Regions from separate parts of the Streptomyces sp. NPDC056479 genome, predicted to be linked through region 3. Evidence: riboswitches for the same ligand, from Rfam matches in the RefSeq annotation. Region 3 holds a riboswitch; each other region holds the start of a gene.
The links. Region 3 has a riboswitch for cobalamin ahead of ACFQ6S_RS17340 (prenyltransferase/squalene oxidase repeat-containing protein). Riboswitches for the same ligand answer to the same signal wherever they lie in the genome.

Region 1 (4,202 bases), on a different contig from region 3:
CGCGTTCGAGACGGAGGAGATCCTCTACGAGCTGCGCGAGCACAGCTCGGGGCTCAACGCGGGCCGTTGGGACTACCTGTTCAGCCTGATCAAGACCTTCGGTCACCGCACCGATTTCCTTCTCCCCGACCGGGCGAAGGTGACGATGACTGCTCCCTTCATGCGGGCGTACACCGAACTCCTCGTGCGCACGTGCCACCGTCGCGGCGCCCACGCCATCGGAGGCATGGCCGCCCAGGTGCCCGGCAGGGACCCGGCCGGGAATGAGGCCGCGCTGGCCACCGTCCGGCTGGACAAGGAGCGGGAGGCGGAGGACGGGTTCGACGGGTCCTGGGTGGCCCATCCGGGGCTCGTCCCGGTCTGCCGTGAGGTGTTCGGCGGTGTCCTCGGCGACCGGTCGCATCAGATCGACCGTATGCGTGACGACGTGGACGTCAGCGCCACCGACCTGCTGTCGGTGCGCCGGATCAGCGGGCCCCCCACACCCGAGGGGGTGCGCGTCAACATCGCCGTGGCGCTGCGCTACTTCGCGGCCTGGCTGCGCGGACAGGGCGCGGTCGCCATCAACGGCCTGATGGAGGACGCGGCCACCGCCGAGATCGCCCGGGTGCAGATCTGGCAGTGGCTGCGGCACCGGGTGATCGACCGGGAGACCGTGCTGCGGCTGGTCGACGACGAGATCGTGGCGCTGGGCGCCGAGTATCCGTGGGCGCCGGTCGACGAGATCCGCGCGCTGTTCGAACGGAGCGCGCTGGCGGGCGAGTTGCCGGGGTTCTTCACGCCGGACGCCTACCGCCGCCATCTGGTGCGGCGGACGGAAGCCGGGGCATGAGCGGGGGCATCGGGCGCGTCGGCGTGGTCGGCGGCGGGCAGATGGGGGCCGGGATCGCCGAGGTGTGCGCGCTGGCCGGACTCGACACCGTGGTCTGCGAGGTGGACGCGGTCGCGGCCCGCGCCACCCGGGAACGAGTGGGGGCTTCGCTAGACCGCGCGGTGCGACGCGGCAGGCTGGAGCAGGCCGCCGCGCGGGACGCGCTCGCCCGGACGGTGTTCACGGGCAGTCTGGAGGAACTGGCCGACCGGCAGCTCGTCGTCGAGGCCGTCGTGGAGAACCCGGACGCCAAGATCGAGGTGTTCTCCGCGCTCGACAAGATCGTCGAGGATCCGGCGGCCGTGCTGGCCACCAACACCTCCTCCCTGCCGGTCATGCGGCTCGGCCGGGCGACCGGCCGCGCGGACCGGGTCGTGGGCCTGCACTTCTTCAACCCCGTGCCGGTTCTGCCGCTGGTGGAGGTCGTGAGCTCCCTGCACACGTCGGCGGCGACGATCGCCAGGGTCGAGGACTTCGCGACCGGCGCCCTCGGCCGGACCGTGATCCGCTCCCAGGACCGGGCGGGCTTCGTCGTCAACGCGCTGCTCGTCCCCTACCTGCTGTCCGCCATCCGCATGGCCGAGTCCGGCTTCGCCACCGCCGCCGACATCGACGACGGCATGGAACTGGGCTGCGCCCACCCCATGGGCCCGCTGAAGCTCGCGGACCTGATCGGCCTCGACACGGTCGCCTCGATCGCCGAGTCGCTCTACGAGGAGTTCAAGGAACCCCTCCACGCCCCTCCCCCGCTGCTCCAGCGGATGGTGGAGGCGGGGTTGCTGGGCCGTAAGAGCGGCCGGGGGTTCCATGTGTACGGCCAGGTAGGCTGATCCGTGCAGCTGGTTCGCCCCGTCGGCCAGACGGGATGCGTCGCAAGAGGGAACCCGGTGGGAATCCGGGACTGCCCCGCAGCGGTGAGCGGGAACGACCGCCGTCATACGCACTGGGTCCGACGTACCGGGCCCGGGAAGCGACGGCCAGTAGGTGTCCTCCGGCCAGGAGGGCGTGCCCGCGAGTCCGAAGACCTGCCAACTGCCCGCGCGCGAACCACTCGTGCGCGGACATCCCGGTGACCTCGAGGGCGGGTCGGCGAACATGACCGAACGGACGGCCGTACGGCCGTTGCCGATCGGTTCGTCACCCCTTCGCGCTCTCGTCCCGTCGCCGGGATCTCAGGGATTCATCTCGCGAAGGAGATCTCCGTGACCACCAAGTCCGCAGCCGCGGCAGCACGGGCCACCGTGTACGGCTACCCCCGCCAGGGCCCGAACCGGGAACTGAAGAAGGCCATCGAGGGCTACTGGAAGGGCCGTGTCACCGCTGACGCCCTCCGCTCCACCGCCGCCGAACTGCGCCGCTCGAACTGGCGACGGCTCGCCGACGCCGGCATCCACGAGGTGCCGACCGGTGACTTCTCGTACTACGACCACGTCCTGGACACCACGGTCGCGCTCGGCGCGATCCCCGAACGCCACCGCTCCTCGGTCGAGGCCGACGCCCTGGACGGCTACTTCGCGATGGCGCGCGGCACCCAGGACATCGCGCCGCTGGAAATGACCAAGTGGTTCGACACCAACTACCACTATCTCGTGCCGGAGTTGGGGCCGGACACGGTGTTCACGGCCGACTCGACGAAGCAGGTCGCCGAGCTGAAAGAGGCCTTGGCGCTGGACCTGACCGCCCGGCCGGTCCTGGTCGGCCCGATCACCTATCTCCTGCTCGCCAAGCCCGCGCCCGGGGTCGCCGCGGACTTCGAGCCGCTGACCCTGCTCGATCGGCTGCTGCCGGTGTACGCGGAGATCCTGGCCGATCTGCGCGCGGCGGGCGCCGAGTGGGTTCAGCTGGACGAACCGGCCCTGGTCCAGGACCGCACCCCGGCCGAGCTGAACGCCGCCGCGCGTGCCTACCGCGACCTCGGCGGCCGCACCGACCGGCCGAAGCTGCTGGTCGCGTCGTACTTCGACCGGCTGGGCGAGGCGCTGCCCGTGCTGGCCAAGGCGCCGGTCGAGGGGCTCGCACTGGACTTCACGGGGTCCGCCGCCGCCAACCTGGGCGCGCTCGCGGCCGTCGGCGGGCTGCCCGGCAAGCGACTGGTGGCCGGGGTCGTCAACGGCCGCAACATCTGGGTCAACGACCTGTCGGCGTCGCTGGCCACGCTCGGCACCCTGCTGGGCCTGGCCGACCGGGTGGACGTGTCGGCCTCCTGCTCCCTCCTTCATGTGCCGCTGGACGCGGCGGCGGAGCGGGACATCGAGCCGCAGATCCTGCGCTGGCTCGCCTTCGCGCGGCAGAAGACCGCCGAGGTCGTCACGCTCGCCAAGGGCCTCGCCCAGGGCACCGGCACGATCACCGCCGAACTGGCCGCCAACCGGGCCGACCTGGCCTCCCGCGCCGGCTCCCCGATCACCGGTGACCCGGCGGTCCGGTCCCGTTCGGCGGCCGTCACCGAGGCGGACGCCCGCCGCTCGCAGCCGTACGCCGAGCGGGCCGCCGCCCAACGCGCGCACCTGAAGCTGCCGTTGCTGCCGACCACCACGATCGGCTCCTTCCCACAGACCGGCGAACTGCGCATCGCGCGCGCCGATCTGCGCGCCGGCCGGATCGACGCGGCCGGCTACGAGGAGCGCATCAAGGCGGAGATCCAGGAGGTCGTCTCCTTCCAGGAGACGACCGGCATCGACGTCCTGGTGCACGGCGAGGCCGAACGCAACGACATGGTCCAGTACTTCGCCGAGCGGCTCACCGGCTACCTCGCCACGCGGCACGGCTGGGTGCAGTCCTACGGCACCCGGTACGTCCGCCCGCCGATCCTGGCCGGCGACATCTCCCGCCCCGAGCCGATGACGGTGCGCTGGACGACGTACGCCCAGTCGCTCACCTCCCGCCCGGTCAAGGGCATGCTCACCGGACCGGTCACCATGCTCGCCTGGTCCTTCGTCCGCGATGACCAGCCGCTCGCCGAGACGGCCCGCCAGGTCGCGCTCGCCCTGCGTGAGGAGGTGAACGACCTTGAAGCGGCCGGCACTTCGGTGATCCAGGTGGACGAGCCAGCGCTGCGCGAGACGCTGCCGCTGCGCGCGGCCGATCACACCACCTACCTCGCCTGGGCCACGGAGGCGTTCCGGCTCACCGCCGGCGGGGTGCGGCCGGACACGCAGATCCACACGCACATGTGCTACGCCGAGTTCGGCGACATCGTCCAGGCCATCGACGACCTAGACGCCGATGTCATCAGCCTGGAGGCGGCCCGCTCCCACATGCAGGTCGCGCGCGAGCTGGCCGCCCACGGCTATCCGCGCGAGGCCGGGCCGGGCGTGTACGACATCCACTC
Region 2 (4,202 bases), on a different contig from region 3:
TCGGACGGCTGGACCCTGCCGCCCGCCCTCGACATCGAGTACAACCCGTACAGCAAGCACAAGTGCTACGGACTGAGCAAGACCAAGATGGTCGGCTGGATCCAGTCCTTCAGCAACGAGGTGAAGCGGCTGACCGGCCGCCGGCCGGTGATCTACACGACCACCCACTGGTGGAACAACTGCACCGGCGCCAGCCGCGCGTTCGCCTCGAACCACGCCCTGTGGATAGCGCGCTACAACTCCTCGACCGCGGGCTCGATGCCGGCCGGATGGCAGTTCTGGACCTTCTGGCAGTACGACAACGGCGGCAGCCTGCCGGGTGATCAAAATCTCTTCAACGGCTCCATGACCCAGCTGAGGAAGTTCGCTCGCGGCTACTAGCCCGGCGGCGCCTGGGCCGTGCGGCGACCGGCAGACCGAAGGTCTCCTCTTCCGGCGCTCCCGGACACCGTGCGGCCCACCCCAGTTCACCTTTCGTTCATCCAGGTTACTTACGTTCGTCCGGCCAATGACCTCGAACGATTGCCTGGGTAAATGGAAAACTTCTCGCTGATCCTCGCGATTGTGGTGGTAACCGCACTCGCGTTCGATTTCACGAACGGTTTCCACGACACCGCCAACGCGATGGCCACGACCATCTCGACCGGTGCGCTCAAGCCCAAGGTCGCGGTGGCCATGTCCGCCGTGCTGAACCTTGTCGGCGCCTTCCTCTCCGTGGAGGTCGCCAACACGATCTCCAAAGGTCTCGTCGACGAGACCGGCATACGTCCCGAGGTCATATTCGCCGCGCTGGTCGGCGCGATCCTCTGGAACCTGCTGACCTGGCTCGTGGGCCTGCCGTCCAGCTCCTCCCACGCCCTCATGGGCGGCCTGATCGGCGCCACCATCGCCTCGGCCGGAGTCGGCGCCGTCCACGGTGACGCGCTCGTCACCAAGGTGCTGATCCCGGCGATCGCCGCCCCGCTGGTCGCGGGCATCGCCGCGCTGCTGGCCACCCGCCTGACCTACACCCTCGGCAAGAAGGCCGACGGCAAGGCCGCCGCCAAGGGCTACCGCACCGGGCAGATCGCCTCCGCCGGCCTGGTCTCCCTCGCCCACGGCACCAACGACGCGCAGAAGACCATGGGCATCATCACCCTCGCCCTGGTCGCCGGCGGCGCCGTCGCCCCCGACTCCGACCCGCCCCTGTGGGTCATCCTCTCCGCGGGTCTGGCCATCGCGCTCGGCACGTACCTCGGCGGCTGGCGCATCATCCGCACCATGGGCAAGGGCCTGACCGACCTTCAGCCGCAGCAGGGCTTCGCCGCCCAGACCAGCGCGGCCACGGTCATCCTGGCCTCCTCCCACCTCGGCTTCTCCCTGTCCACCACGCACTCCGTCTCCGGTTCGGTGATGGGCGCCGGCCTCGGCCGCAAGGGCGGTGTCGTCCGCTGGTCGACGGCCACCCGGATGTTCGTCGCGTGGGGTCTGACCCTCCCGGCCGCCGCCCTGGTCGGCGCGCTCGCGGAGTACGTCACGGGCTTCGGCGCCTGGGGCACGGCCGTGGTCGCCGTCTTCCTGATCTCCTCCAGCGCCGCGATCTGGAAGCTCTCCCGCCGCGAGGTCGTCGACCACACGAACGTCAACGAGGCGGACGAGTCGCCCGGCGTGGTCACCACGGCCATCGCCGCCGTGACCCCGCCCCCGGCGGGCCCGGCGCCCGAGGACCTGACGGCCACGATCCCGGCCCCGTCCGCCGAGGCGGCGCCCTCGCAGGCCTCCGTCTGACGACCACCCAGTTACTCAGCTACCCAAGAAAGAAGAAGCATGAAGATCGACTGGGCGGCCCTCGGCTCCGTCTTCGGCGTCAGCCTCGTGGTCACGGTGGCCCTGGTGGGCCTGTTCACCCTCGGCATCGTCGGCCTGTCCCGCCAGGAGAAGGCCTCGGCCCAGGGCGGCTCGGCCGCTCTCGCGGTCACCGGTGCCTACGCGTGCTTCGCCGCGTGCGCGGCGGCGGTGGCGTACGGGATCTATCTGATCGTGGCCTGACGCACAGCGCGAGCATCACCTGAAACACCCGAGGTGCGGGACGGACGACCGTCCCGCACCTCTCCGCTGTGTGGGCCTTCGCACACTCTCCCGTCGCAGGTCAACGGCAAGTTGACGCCCCTTCCAACCCCGTGGTGGACTGCCGGGGCCAAGTACGGCGGCAGAAGAGGAAGCCGGTGTGATTCCGGCGCGGTCCCGCCACTGTCACCGGGGTAGAAAGCCCCGGGAGCCAGGAACTCTCACCGCCGGTCTCGTCGAACCAGGGCGTGGACACCCTGAGTGAGGACATGACGCGATGCCCGCCTGCCGATCGACACGCAGTATCAGACCCACGTGTGACCCCACGGTCGGCTGACCCCGATGCGAGCCGATCGCGTCTTCGCGTACGGCGCCGCCGCCGGACTTCTCGGTGATCTGCTGCTCGGCGATCCTCGCCGGGGGCATCCGGTCGCCGCGTTCGGGCGGGCCGCCGCCGCCGTGGAAAGCCTGTTGTGGCGCGACGACCGCGCGTGGGGTGCGGTGCACACCGCCGTGTGCGCCGGTGGCGCCGTCGCCGCCGGAGCGCTCGCCGCGCGTGTCGTACGTACCTCTCCCGCCGCCTCCGTCGCGCTGACCGGCGCCGCCACCTGGGCGGTCGTCGGGGGGACTTCACTGGTCCGGGAGGCCCGGTTCATCGGGCGCGCCCTGGAAGCGGGGGATGTCGACGGGGCGCGTGCGCGGCTGCCGCATCTGTGCGGACGGGATCCCAAGGCGCTGGACGCGGACGGGATCGCGCGGGCGGTCGTGGAGTCCGTCGCCGAGAACACCTCCGACGCCGTGGTGGGGGCTCTGGTGTGGGGCGCCGTCGGCGGGGTTCCCGGGCTGCTCGGGTTCCGGGCCGTGAACACGCTCGACGCCATGGTCGGACACAAGTCGCCCAAGTACCGCCGCTACGGGTGGGCTTCGGCCCGGCTCGACGACCTGGCCGGCTGGCCGGGGGCACGGCTGACCGCCGTACTCGCCGCCGTCGCGGGAGGCGACCCTCGTGGAGCGGTACGGGCCTGGCGCGCCGACGCCGCCCAGCACCCGAGCCCCAACGCCGGGCCGGTCGAGGCCTCGTTCGCGGGGGCGCTCGGGGTTCGGCTCGGCGGCACCCTGTCGTACGGCGGGCGGGTCGAGCATCGGCCGGTACTCAACGGCGAGGCCGGACGGGCCGTTCGGGCCACGGACATCGAGCGTGCCGTACGTCTCTCGCGGCGCGTGAGCTGGCTCGCGCTCGGTGTGTGCGCCGGCGCGCGGCTCCTGAGGAAAGGGCGTGCATCATGACGGGCGGTGGTCTCCTCGTCGCCGGCACCACCTCCGACGCGGGCAAGAGCGTCGTCACCGCCGGGATCTGCCGTTGGCTGGTGCGGCAGGGGGTGAAGGTCGCGCCGTTCAAGGCGCAGAACATGTCCCTCAACTCCTTCGTCACCCAGGAGGGTGCCGAGATCGGGCGGGCGCAGGCCATGCAGGCCCAGGCCTGTCGCGTCGAGCCGACCGCGCTGATGAATCCCGTGCTGCTCAAGCCCGGTGGCGAGCAGAGCAGTCAGGTCGTGCTGCTGGGCAAGCCGGTGGGCGAGCTGAGCGCACGCGGGTATCACGGCGGGCGGCAGCAGAAGCTGCTCGGGACCGTGCTGGACTGTCTCGCCGAGTTGCGGGGCACGTATGACGCGGTGATCTGTGAGGGGGCCGGCTCTCCGGCGGAGATCAATCTGCGCCGGACCGACATCGTCAACATGGGCATCGCCCGCAACGCCGGGCTCCCGGTCCTCGTCGTCGGCGACATCGACCGCGGCGGCGTCTTCGCCTCCTTCTTCGGCACCGTCGCGCTGCTGTCCCCGGAGGACCAGGAGCTCATCGCGGGGTTCCTCGTCAACAAGTTCCGCGGCGACGTCACGCTCCTCGAACCCGGCCTCGACATGCTGCACGGACTCACCGGGCGGCACACGTACGGCGTTCTGCCCTTCCGGCACGGGCTCGGGATCGACGAGGAGGACGGGCTGCGGGTGTCCCTGCGCGGGACCGTCCGGGAATCCAATGTCGCCCCGCCCCTCGGCGAGGACGTGCTGCGGGTCGCCGTCTGTGCGATCCCGCTCATGTCCAACTTCACCGACGTCGACGCCCTGGCCGCCGAACCGGGCGTCGTCGTGCGGTTC
Region 3 (4,202 bases):
CGGGCGGCAGGTCGCCACGACGTAGGCCGAGGTGGCGATGAGAAGGGTGAGGAGGAGGGGGTTGGTGGTGCGGGTGGCTGCGGTGCCGAGGGCGAGCGACCAGAGCCACCAGGCGCCGGGGTGCAGCGCCGGGAGGCGTTGGGGCCGGGGGATGGAGGCCGGGTGTGTGGGTGTGGGCCGGGGGGCCATCAGGCTCGCCGCCGTCGTGCCTGCCAGACGGCTGCCGCCCCCAGTACCGCCACCACGGCGATCCCCGTGACCAGGCCGAGGGAGGGACCGTCGGCGGAGTCGCTCTTGTTGTCGGTGGCCGTCTGCCGGCTTTCCTTGTCGGTCGGCGCCGGCCTGTCGGTGTCCGACACCTGCTCCCCGCAGCCCTTCTGCGGGTACCCGGCGATGGCGCACAGCAGGGCGTTCGTGTCGTAGCGCAGGGGCTTGGCGACCGCCGCCAGAGCCTCCGCCGTCGTCGCGTCGGGGGCCACCCGGGCACAGGCGGTACGACGATCCGGCGGCGTCTCGCCCGACGCGGCGTCCGCCGCCGAACCGAAGTCGATGACCAGCGCCACCCGCTTCTCGCCGTCCTGCGCGGGAGTTCGCGCACAGATCACCGCGAACTCGGCCGCGCCCCTCGGCTGGGCCGCGTCCTTCGAGTCCGCGCTCACCGCGAAGCGGAAGCCCTGGACGTCCCCGTCGGACGGGCGGGCGAGGGAGGGGCCCTGGGTGGCGTAGGTCCAGGTGCCGCCGTCGCGCTCCCAGAAGGACCAGTAGCGGTAGCCGGTCGCCTGGGCGGCCTGGGCCGCGCCGGTCACGAGGACCAGCGCGGCCAGGAGTGGAGCGAGTGCGCGAACGAGTGCGCGGCGGATCACGATCGGCGGCCCTTGTTGCGGCCGCTGAGCAGGAAGCCGATGCCGATGCCGACGACGAGGAAGATGCCGACGTACCACCAGACACCGAAGGGACTGTCGCCCTTGTCGTCCTTCTCCTTGTCCTTCTCCTCCTGCTTGTCCGTGGCCGTCGGCGAGTCCTGCGGTGCGGGGCCGGTCGCGTTGAGCTGCTTGACCAGGTCGGAGCCGCCGAAGTCGCGCGGGTCGGTGCCGGTGGCGTGGGCGGCGAGGATCAGCTGGGCGTAGGCGGCCGGGCCGCTCTGCGCCGCCCACTGGGCCGAGTTCTGCTCCAGCCAGCGCAGGGGCTTCTGGGCGGCATCGGCACCGGACTGCGCGGCGAGCGCGACGACCGCGTCGGCCGTGTTGCCGTAGTCGGGCTGGTCCTCGGCTCCAGGCAGGACGGACTTCAGGTGGCCGTCCTTGGCGAGGGTCTTCGTGAGGTAGGCGGCGCCGTTGGCCGCGGCCTGCTGCGGGGCCGGGTAGCCGCCGTCGGTGCAGGCGGCGTCCGACGACGGCTTGCCGGCGCTCACCACGAGGCCCTTGCCGAGCGTGCCGACGACGCCCGCGGCCGTCGCGTCCGCGTTGGCGACCAGGTCACCCTTCTTGTCCGGCTGGAAGGCGAAGGCGCCCGCTTCGTCGGCCTTGCACGGCAGGGCGAGCTTGATCAGCGCGTCGTAGGGCGACTGCCCGTCCTTCACGACCTCCGCCGGCTTCTCGTCCACGGCGGCCAGCGCACCGATCACGACCGACGTCGAGTTCGTGTCACTCGGCCCGCCCGCGGTGTAGCCCCAGCCGCCGTCCTTGTTCTGCACCGACTTCAGCCAGGTCACGGCCTTGCCGGTGGCGGCGTCGTGGCCGCCGAGCGCGCCGAGGGCCTGAACGGCGGCCGCAGTGCTGTTGGTGTCGATGAGGAGCTTGCTGTCGCAGGCGCCGCTCGCGTCGGCGCGGTACGGCGCGAAGGCCCCGTTCGCGCACTGCTGCCCCACCAGCCAGTCCACCGCACCCTTGGCCGGCTTCACCCCCACCGTGTCCTGCGCGAGCAGCGCGAGGGACTGGCGCCAGACGCCGTCATAGGTGGGATCCCCGTCGCCGTACAGCTCGGCGGGAAGCGCCTTCGACGGCGACGCGGACGGGGACGAGTCGGCGGCTACGGCCGGCGTGGCCGCGCCGATCACGACGGCGGCGGCCAGGACCGCGGCGCTACGACGGACGTACATGATCGGCGGGTGCCCTTCCCTAGGGGGAACCGGGCAGCGCAGGGGAGAGCCCCGGCGGCTCGGCTCCGTATACCTCGACGGTGCCGTGCTCCGGCCGGCTGCCGGGGCACGTGAGCCGGTCACAGTGACGTACGCGGCGATCCGGCTCACCGGCCTTCGACGACGACCGGTTCACGGTTGCGGGTCAGCGCCGGAATTGCACCGGCTTTCCCACGTACGGGTGTGATGACGACGGCGACACTCTACCCGGGGGTAGGGAGGGGTTGAGAGGGGGCTGTGGGCGGCGGAGACACCGTCCCCTCATGACGGAGGGGACCGGGGCGGCGGGGCGGCTGCTGGGCGCGGGGCGCACGGCCGACGTGTACGAGATCGACGAGGCGTGGGTACTGCGCCGCGACCGGGAGGGGTACCGGGACGCGCTCGCCGAGGGTGCGGTGATGGCGTACGTACGCGAGCACGGCTACCCGGCGCCCCGGGTCCGGCTCGCCGACTCCTCGCGGACCGACCTGGTGATGCGGCGGCTGTCGGGGCCGACGATGCTGGGGGCGCTGGGCGCCGGGACCATGGGCGCGGACGAGGCGGGCCGCATCCTGGCCCGCCTGCTGCGCCAGCTTCACGACATCCCCGCACGTGTGTCGCAGCGCCGCGTCCTGCACCTTGACCTCCACCCCGACAACGTCGTCCTCACGCCCGACGGCCCCTGTGTCATCGACTGGAGCGACACGCAGGAGGGCGACCCCGGCCTCGACTGGGGCACCTCGGCGGTGATCCTCGCCCAGGTCGCCGTCGACGAGGGGCCCCTCGCCGCGCCCGCCCACGCCATCCTCAAGGCCCTCCTCACCGACCCGTCCCACCTCACGGAGAACGGCCTCACGGAGGCGCTGCGCCGACGGGCCGCCAACCCGACGATGACGCCGGGGGAGATCGAACTCCTGGGCAAGTCCGAGGAGTTGATCCGCCCCTTCATGCGTGGCTAGCCGCCGGCCCGCGGGGTGGGTCCGCCGAAGGGAAGGTGGAGGGTCCGTGAGGTGAGCCGCCAGCTGCCGTCGTCCGCGATCCGGCGGAACGCGTCCTCGTAGTGACCGACCTGGACGGGCGGCCCGGCCGGGACTATGCCGTCCTCGTAACCGTCGACGCGGTACGTCGTGAAGTACGAGGTCGCCGTCGCCGTGTCCGGGGTGGTGACCGTGACGAGGACGTTGGACATCATGCGGCGGGAGAGCCGGTCGGCGGGCCGGGAGCCGAAGTACTCCCGCAGCGCCACCCAACCCTCGACCGCCCGCTTCCCCTCCGGCCAGGTCCAGATGCCGTCCTCGGTGAACAACTCCGCGACGGAGGCTGGTTCGCCGAGATCGAGGCGATGGACGAAGTCGACAATGACTCGCTCGCAGGCCCGTTCGGCCATGAGTCGGTCCAAGGGGGCGATGGTGTGCGGGGAGTTCATGGGGTCTGCGGTGCTCATGGTGATCTTTATACGGCCACGCGCGCCGGGCGCCGCTTGAACGGTCACGTCGCGAGGCGCCATCCTCTACCGTTTGTCTCAGCGAGTGGCTCCAAAGGGCGCGTAGGCGCCGGCCGACGGGAGGCGCGCCTGGTGTTCTCAATCGTCAAGAGTGGTGACGGCCGGAGACTGCTCGCCTTCGAGACGTCGGGGGACCCCAAAGGACATCCGGTGTTCTTGCTGCATGGCACTCCGGGTAGCAGGGTCGGGCCGCGTCCACGGGCCATCGATCTGTACCGGCTGGGGATTCGTCTCATCTCCTACGACCGACCGGGATACGGGGAATCCGAGCGATTCGAGGGACGCAAGGTCGAGCACGCCGCCGCAGACGTGGAGGCCATCGCCGATCACCTGAAGATGGCGCGTTTCTCCGTGATCGGCCGTTCCGGAGGCGCACCGCACGCATTGGCCTGCGCGGCGCTGCTCCCGGACCGGGTGGCGAGCGCAGCCGCCCTGGTGAGCATCGCCCCGCCCGATGCCGACGGGCTTGATTGGTTCGACGGCATGGCACACTCCAACGTCGACGCCTACCGGGCCGCTTCCGAGGCCATCCACCACGATTCCGCGGGGTTCCTGCAGCGACTCAAGACCAGACTGGCCGGT
Region 4 (4,202 bases), on a different contig from region 3:
GACATAGGCCACGGCCTCCCCCGGGATCACATTGACCTTGTAACCGGCTTCCAGCATCGTCGGGTTGGCGCTGTTGCGGACGGTCGCCTCCACGAGCTTGGCCGCATTGCCGAGCTTGGCCAGCAGCCCGTCCACGTCGTCCATGTCGGCGTCGAGACCGTACAGCGCGGCCAGTTCGGTGAGGGCGGCGCGCACCGTCGGGGTCAGTCGGATCGGCCACTCGTGGGCGCCGATGCGGGTGACGGCGGCGGCGAGGCGGGTCACCGCGTTCTCCCGGTTCGGCCGGGAGCCGTGCGCGGCCCTGCCGCGTGCCGTGAGCTTGAGCCAGCCGGTGCCACGCTCGCCGGCCGCGAGCGGGTAGATCTGCCGGCCGCTGCCGTCATGGACGGTGAACGCGCCCGACTCGCCGATCCCCTCGGTGCAGCCCTCGAACAGTCCGGCGTGCCGGTCCGCGAGGAAGCCGGAGCCGTCCGCGGCGCTCGCCTCCTCGTCCGCGGTGAACGCGATCACGACGTCCCGGCGGGGCCGTACGCCCTCCCGCGCCCAGGCCCGGACGACGGCGAGGATCATCGCGTCCATGTTCTTCATGTCGACCGCGCCCCGCCCCCACACCACCCCGTCGCGGATCTCCCCGGAGAACGGGTGCACGCTCCACTCGTCGGCCTGCGCGGGCACCACGTCCAGATGACCGTGGACGAGCAACGCGTCCGCCGAGGGGTCGCTGCCCTCGATGCGCGCGACGACGTTTGTACGGCCCTTGACGCGCTCCAGCAGAGTGGGCTCCAGGCCCGCCTCGGCCAGCCGCGCGGCGGCGTACTCGGCAGCGGGACGCTCCTGGCAGTCCCCGCCCCCGCGATTGGTGGTGTCGATGCGGATGAGGTCGGACGTGAACGTCACGACCTCCTCCAGTGCCTGCCCGTCAGCCATACTGCTCCTCCACCGCGGCCGAGACGATCGTGGTGACCGCCTTGAAGGTACGGATTCCCTCGTACATGCGCTCGCTGGTGTACGCCACCTTTCGCTCGCCGATACGTTCGACGCCCGGGACGACGGTGGCGGCCATCGCGAGGTGCTCGGCGTCGAACTCGACGGCGACCGTGAACGGGCCGCCGGTCACCGGCTGCTGACGGACCGCCAGCGCGGCCGCCTCCTTCGCCGCCGCGCGGATGTCGGCGGCGGTCCTGGCGGGCGTACGGCACACGGCGGCGTACCGCGAGACGTGGTCCTTGACGGCGACCTTCAGCGCCCCGGGCGCGTACCCGAGCGCGTCCTCGCAGGCCACGTCGTCGCCGGTGACGAGCACGACGGGCACGCCGTACTCGGCGACGACGTGTGCGTTGAGCAGCCCCTCGCTGGCGCGTACGTCGTTCAGCCACACCCCTGTGACGGAGTTCGCGAGGTAGGTGTGGGCGAGGACACCTTCCATGCCGGCGCCCGCGTGGTAGCCGACGAAGGCGATGCCGTCCACGTCGCCGTGCTGGACGCCCTCGACCATGGACAGCGACTTGTGCCGGCCGGTGAGCATCTCGGCCCGCTCGTCGAGCCGTTCGAGCAGCAGATTGCGCATGGACCAGTGCGCCTCGTTGATGACGACGTCGTCGGCGCCGCCGTCGAAGAACCCCAGCACCGCGGCGTTGACGTCCGAGGTGAACATCCCCCGGCAGCGCTCCCACTGCGGCGTCCCGGGGAGCACGTCGCCCGGCCAGGTCACGCCGGTGGCGCCCTCCATGTCGGCGCTGATGAGGATCTTCATGCTCCGTCACGTTACGCGCCCGCGCGTGAACCCGCCACGAAGCGGACGAACGCCGCTTTCGCGCCCCCGAGGCCTGCTTGTCAGCCACCGTGTCCGGGCACTACTGTCACCACGCCTTGGTGAACGGGAAATCCGGTGTGATGCCGGTGCGGCCCTCGCCACTGTGAATCGGGAAGTCCGGCTCCGGCCCTCACGGGCAGCCACTGGGTTCTTCGGAACCCGGGAAGGCGGAGCACGGGCGTGTGGTACCCGTCAGCCAGGAGACCGGCCAAGGCGCGTCAACCATCCACGAGGTGCTGGAGAGGGTCTGCTGAGCCATGCACATAGCCGAGGGTTTCCTCCCGCCGGCGCACGCGGTCGCCTGGGGCGTCGCGTCCGCGCCGTTCGTCGTCCACGGAGTACGGTCACTCACCCGTGAGGTCAGGGAGCATCCCGAGAGCACACTGCTCCTCGGCGCCTCCGGAGCCTTCACCTTCGTCCTGTCCGCGCTGAAGCTGCCCTCGGTGACCGGCAGCTGCTCGCATCCCACCGGCACCGGACTGGGCGCCATCCTGTTCCGGCCGCCGATCATGGCGGTCCTGGGCACCATCACCCTGCTCTTCCAGGCGCTGCTGCTCGCGCACGGCGGCCTGACCACGCTCGGCGCCAACGTCTTCTCGATGGCGATCGTCGGGCCCTGGGCCGGGTACGCGATCTACAAGCTGCTGCGGCGCTATGACGTGCCGTTGATGGTCGCCGTGTTCTTCGGGGCGTTCGTCGCCGATCTGTCCACCTACTGTGTGACCAGCGTCCAGCTGGCGCTCGCCTTCCCCGACCCGAGCAGCGGATTCCTGGGCGCGCTCGGCAAGTTCGGCTCCATCTTCGCCGTCACCCAGATCCCGCTCGCGGTGAGCGAGGGCCTGCTCACGGTGCTCGTGATGCGGCTGCTGGTGCAGTCCAGCAAGGGCGAACTGACCCGGCTGGGCGTGTTCCTCGCCAAGAAGCAGTCGCGGACCGAGACGGAGGCGGTGGCCCGATGAGCAAGAACACGAAGATCAATGTCCTGCTGCTGCTCGTCGTGGCCGCGCTCGCCGTGCTGCCGCTCGCGCTCGGCCTGGGCGACCACAAGGAGGAGCCGTTCACCGGCGCCGACGGCGAGGCGGAGACGGCGATCACCGAGATCAAGCCGGATTACGAGCCCTGGTTCTCGCCGCTGTACGAGCCGCCGTCGGGTGAGATCGAGTCGGCCCTGTTCAGCCTCCAGGCGGCCCTCGGCGCCGGTGTTCTCGCCTACTACTTCGGCCTGCACCGGGGCCGGCGGCAGGGCGAACAGCGGGCGCTGGTGCGAGAGCCCGCCGGCGAGGAACCGAAGGCCGACAAGGTCTGACGGGTGCTGCCGATCGACGCGGCGGCGCACAGCAGTCGCTGGCGCCGCCGTCATCCCGTGGACAAGGCCGTGCTCGGGCTCGGCCTCACCGTGCTCGCGATCTCGCTGCCGCCCTGGCCGGGCGCCGCGCTGGTCCTGGTCACCGCGCTCGCCGCGCTGATGGGTCCGGCGGGCGTGCCCGCGCGGCGGCTGTGGCGCGCCTATCGCGTACCGCTCGGTTTCTGTGTGACCGGCGCGGTGACGCTGCTGGTCCAAGTGGGCGGCCCGGAGGGCTTCGTGTCCCTCGCCGACGACGGGGGGCTGCGTGCCGGGGAGCTGCTGCTGCGCACCTCGGCCGCCTCTCTCGGCGTGCTGCTGTTCGCCTTCACCACGCCGATGTCCGATCTGCTGCCCCGTCTGGTGAAGGCCGGGGTGCCCGCGCCGGTCGTCGATGTCGCCCTGGTCACGTACCGCATGAGCTTCCTGCTTCTGGACTCGGTGCGGCGTATCCGGGACGCACAGGCCGCCCGGCTCGGCCACACCAGCCGGGCCGCGGAGTGGCGCTCGCTATCCGGGCTCGGTGCCACCGCGTTCGTGCGGGCCTTCGACCGGGCCACCCGGCTCCAGGCCGGGCTCGCCGGGCGCGGCTACGACGGCACACTGCGGGTCCTGGTGCCCGAGGCCCGGGTCTCCGTCCGCTTCACGGCCGCGAGTTGCGCCCTGCTCGCAGCGCTGGCCGCCCTCACCCTCGTACTGGAGAAGGCCCTGCCATGAGCGAGCCCACCGCCCTGGTCGCCCTGCGGGGCGCGTCCTACGCCTACGAGGACGGTCCCGTCGTGCTCAGCGGCCTCGACTTCGACGTGTGCGAGGGGCGCGCGCTGGCGCTGCTGGGCCGTAACGGCAGCGGAAAGACCACCCTGATGCGGCTGCTCAGCGGCGGACTCGAGCCGCGCGACGGCAGGTTGACGGTGGAGGGTACGGCGGTCCGGTACGACCGCAAGGGGCTGACCCGGCTGCGGACGACCGTGCAGCTGGTGGTGCAGGACCCCGACGACCAGCTCTTCGCCGCGTCCGTCGCCCAGGACGTCTCCTTCGGTCCGCTGA

Region 1: it holds a riboswitch for cobalamin, as region 3 does, so the genes downstream of both, metE (5-methyltetrahydropteroyltriglutamate--homocysteine S-methyltransferase) here and ACFQ6S_RS17340 (prenyltransferase/squalene oxidase repeat-containing protein) in region 3, are expected to answer to the same signal.
Region 2: it holds a riboswitch for cobalamin, as region 3 does, so the genes downstream of both, ACFQ6S_RS29245 (cobalamin biosynthesis protein) here and ACFQ6S_RS17340 (prenyltransferase/squalene oxidase repeat-containing protein) in region 3, are expected to answer to the same signal.
Region 4: it holds a riboswitch for cobalamin, as region 3 does, so the genes downstream of both, ACFQ6S_RS13085 (energy-coupling factor ABC transporter permease) here and ACFQ6S_RS17340 (prenyltransferase/squalene oxidase repeat-containing protein) in region 3, are expected to answer to the same signal.

The regions. Positions count from the first base shown of each region.
Region 1 is NZ_JBHTRZ010000003.1:408,601-412,802, forward strand. Features, by position in the region: gene aceB (malate synthase A) at 1-832, shown strand, start outside; gene ACFQ6S_RS13385 (3-hydroxybutyryl-CoA dehydrogenase) at 829-1,701, shown strand; cobalamin riboswitch at 1,695-1,919, shown strand; gene metE (5-methyltetrahydropteroyltriglutamate--homocysteine S-methyltransferase) at 2,074-4,202, shown strand, end outside.
Region 2 is NZ_JBHTRZ010000008.1:61,066-65,267, forward strand. Features, by position in the region: gene ACFQ6S_RS29230 (lysozyme) at 1-381, shown strand, start outside; gene ACFQ6S_RS29235 (anion permease) at 535-1,767, shown strand; gene ACFQ6S_RS29240 (hypothetical protein) at 1,807-2,028, shown strand; cobalamin riboswitch at 2,146-2,288, shown strand; gene ACFQ6S_RS29245 (cobalamin biosynthesis protein) at 2,389-3,333, shown strand; gene ACFQ6S_RS29250 (cobyric acid synthase) at 3,330-4,202, shown strand, end outside.
Region 3 is NZ_JBHTRZ010000004.1:175,317-179,518, reverse strand. Features, by position in the region: gene ACFQ6S_RS17350 (energy-coupling factor transporter transmembrane component T) at 1-189, opposite strand, end outside; gene ACFQ6S_RS17345 (SCO2322 family protein) at 189-863, opposite strand; gene ACFQ6S_RS17340 (prenyltransferase/squalene oxidase repeat-containing protein) at 860-2,098, opposite strand; cobalamin riboswitch at 2,216-2,350, opposite strand; gene ACFQ6S_RS17335 (phosphotransferase) at 2,401-3,075, shown strand; gene ACFQ6S_RS17330 (nuclear transport factor 2 family protein) at 3,072-3,560, opposite strand; gene ACFQ6S_RS17325 (alpha/beta hydrolase) at 3,693-4,202, shown strand, end outside.
Region 4 is NZ_JBHTRZ010000003.1:344,152-348,353, forward strand. Features, by position in the region: gene ACFQ6S_RS13075 (M20/M25/M40 family metallo-hydrolase) at 1-927, opposite strand, end outside; gene ACFQ6S_RS13080 (M55 family metallopeptidase) at 920-1,753, opposite strand; cobalamin riboswitch at 1,854-2,041, shown strand; gene ACFQ6S_RS13085 (energy-coupling factor ABC transporter permease) at 2,071-2,772, shown strand; gene ACFQ6S_RS13090 (energy-coupling factor ABC transporter substrate-binding protein) at 2,769-3,119, shown strand; gene cbiQ (cobalt ECF transporter T component CbiQ) at 3,123-3,872, shown strand; gene ACFQ6S_RS13100 (energy-coupling factor ABC transporter ATP-binding protein) at 3,869-4,202, shown strand, end outside.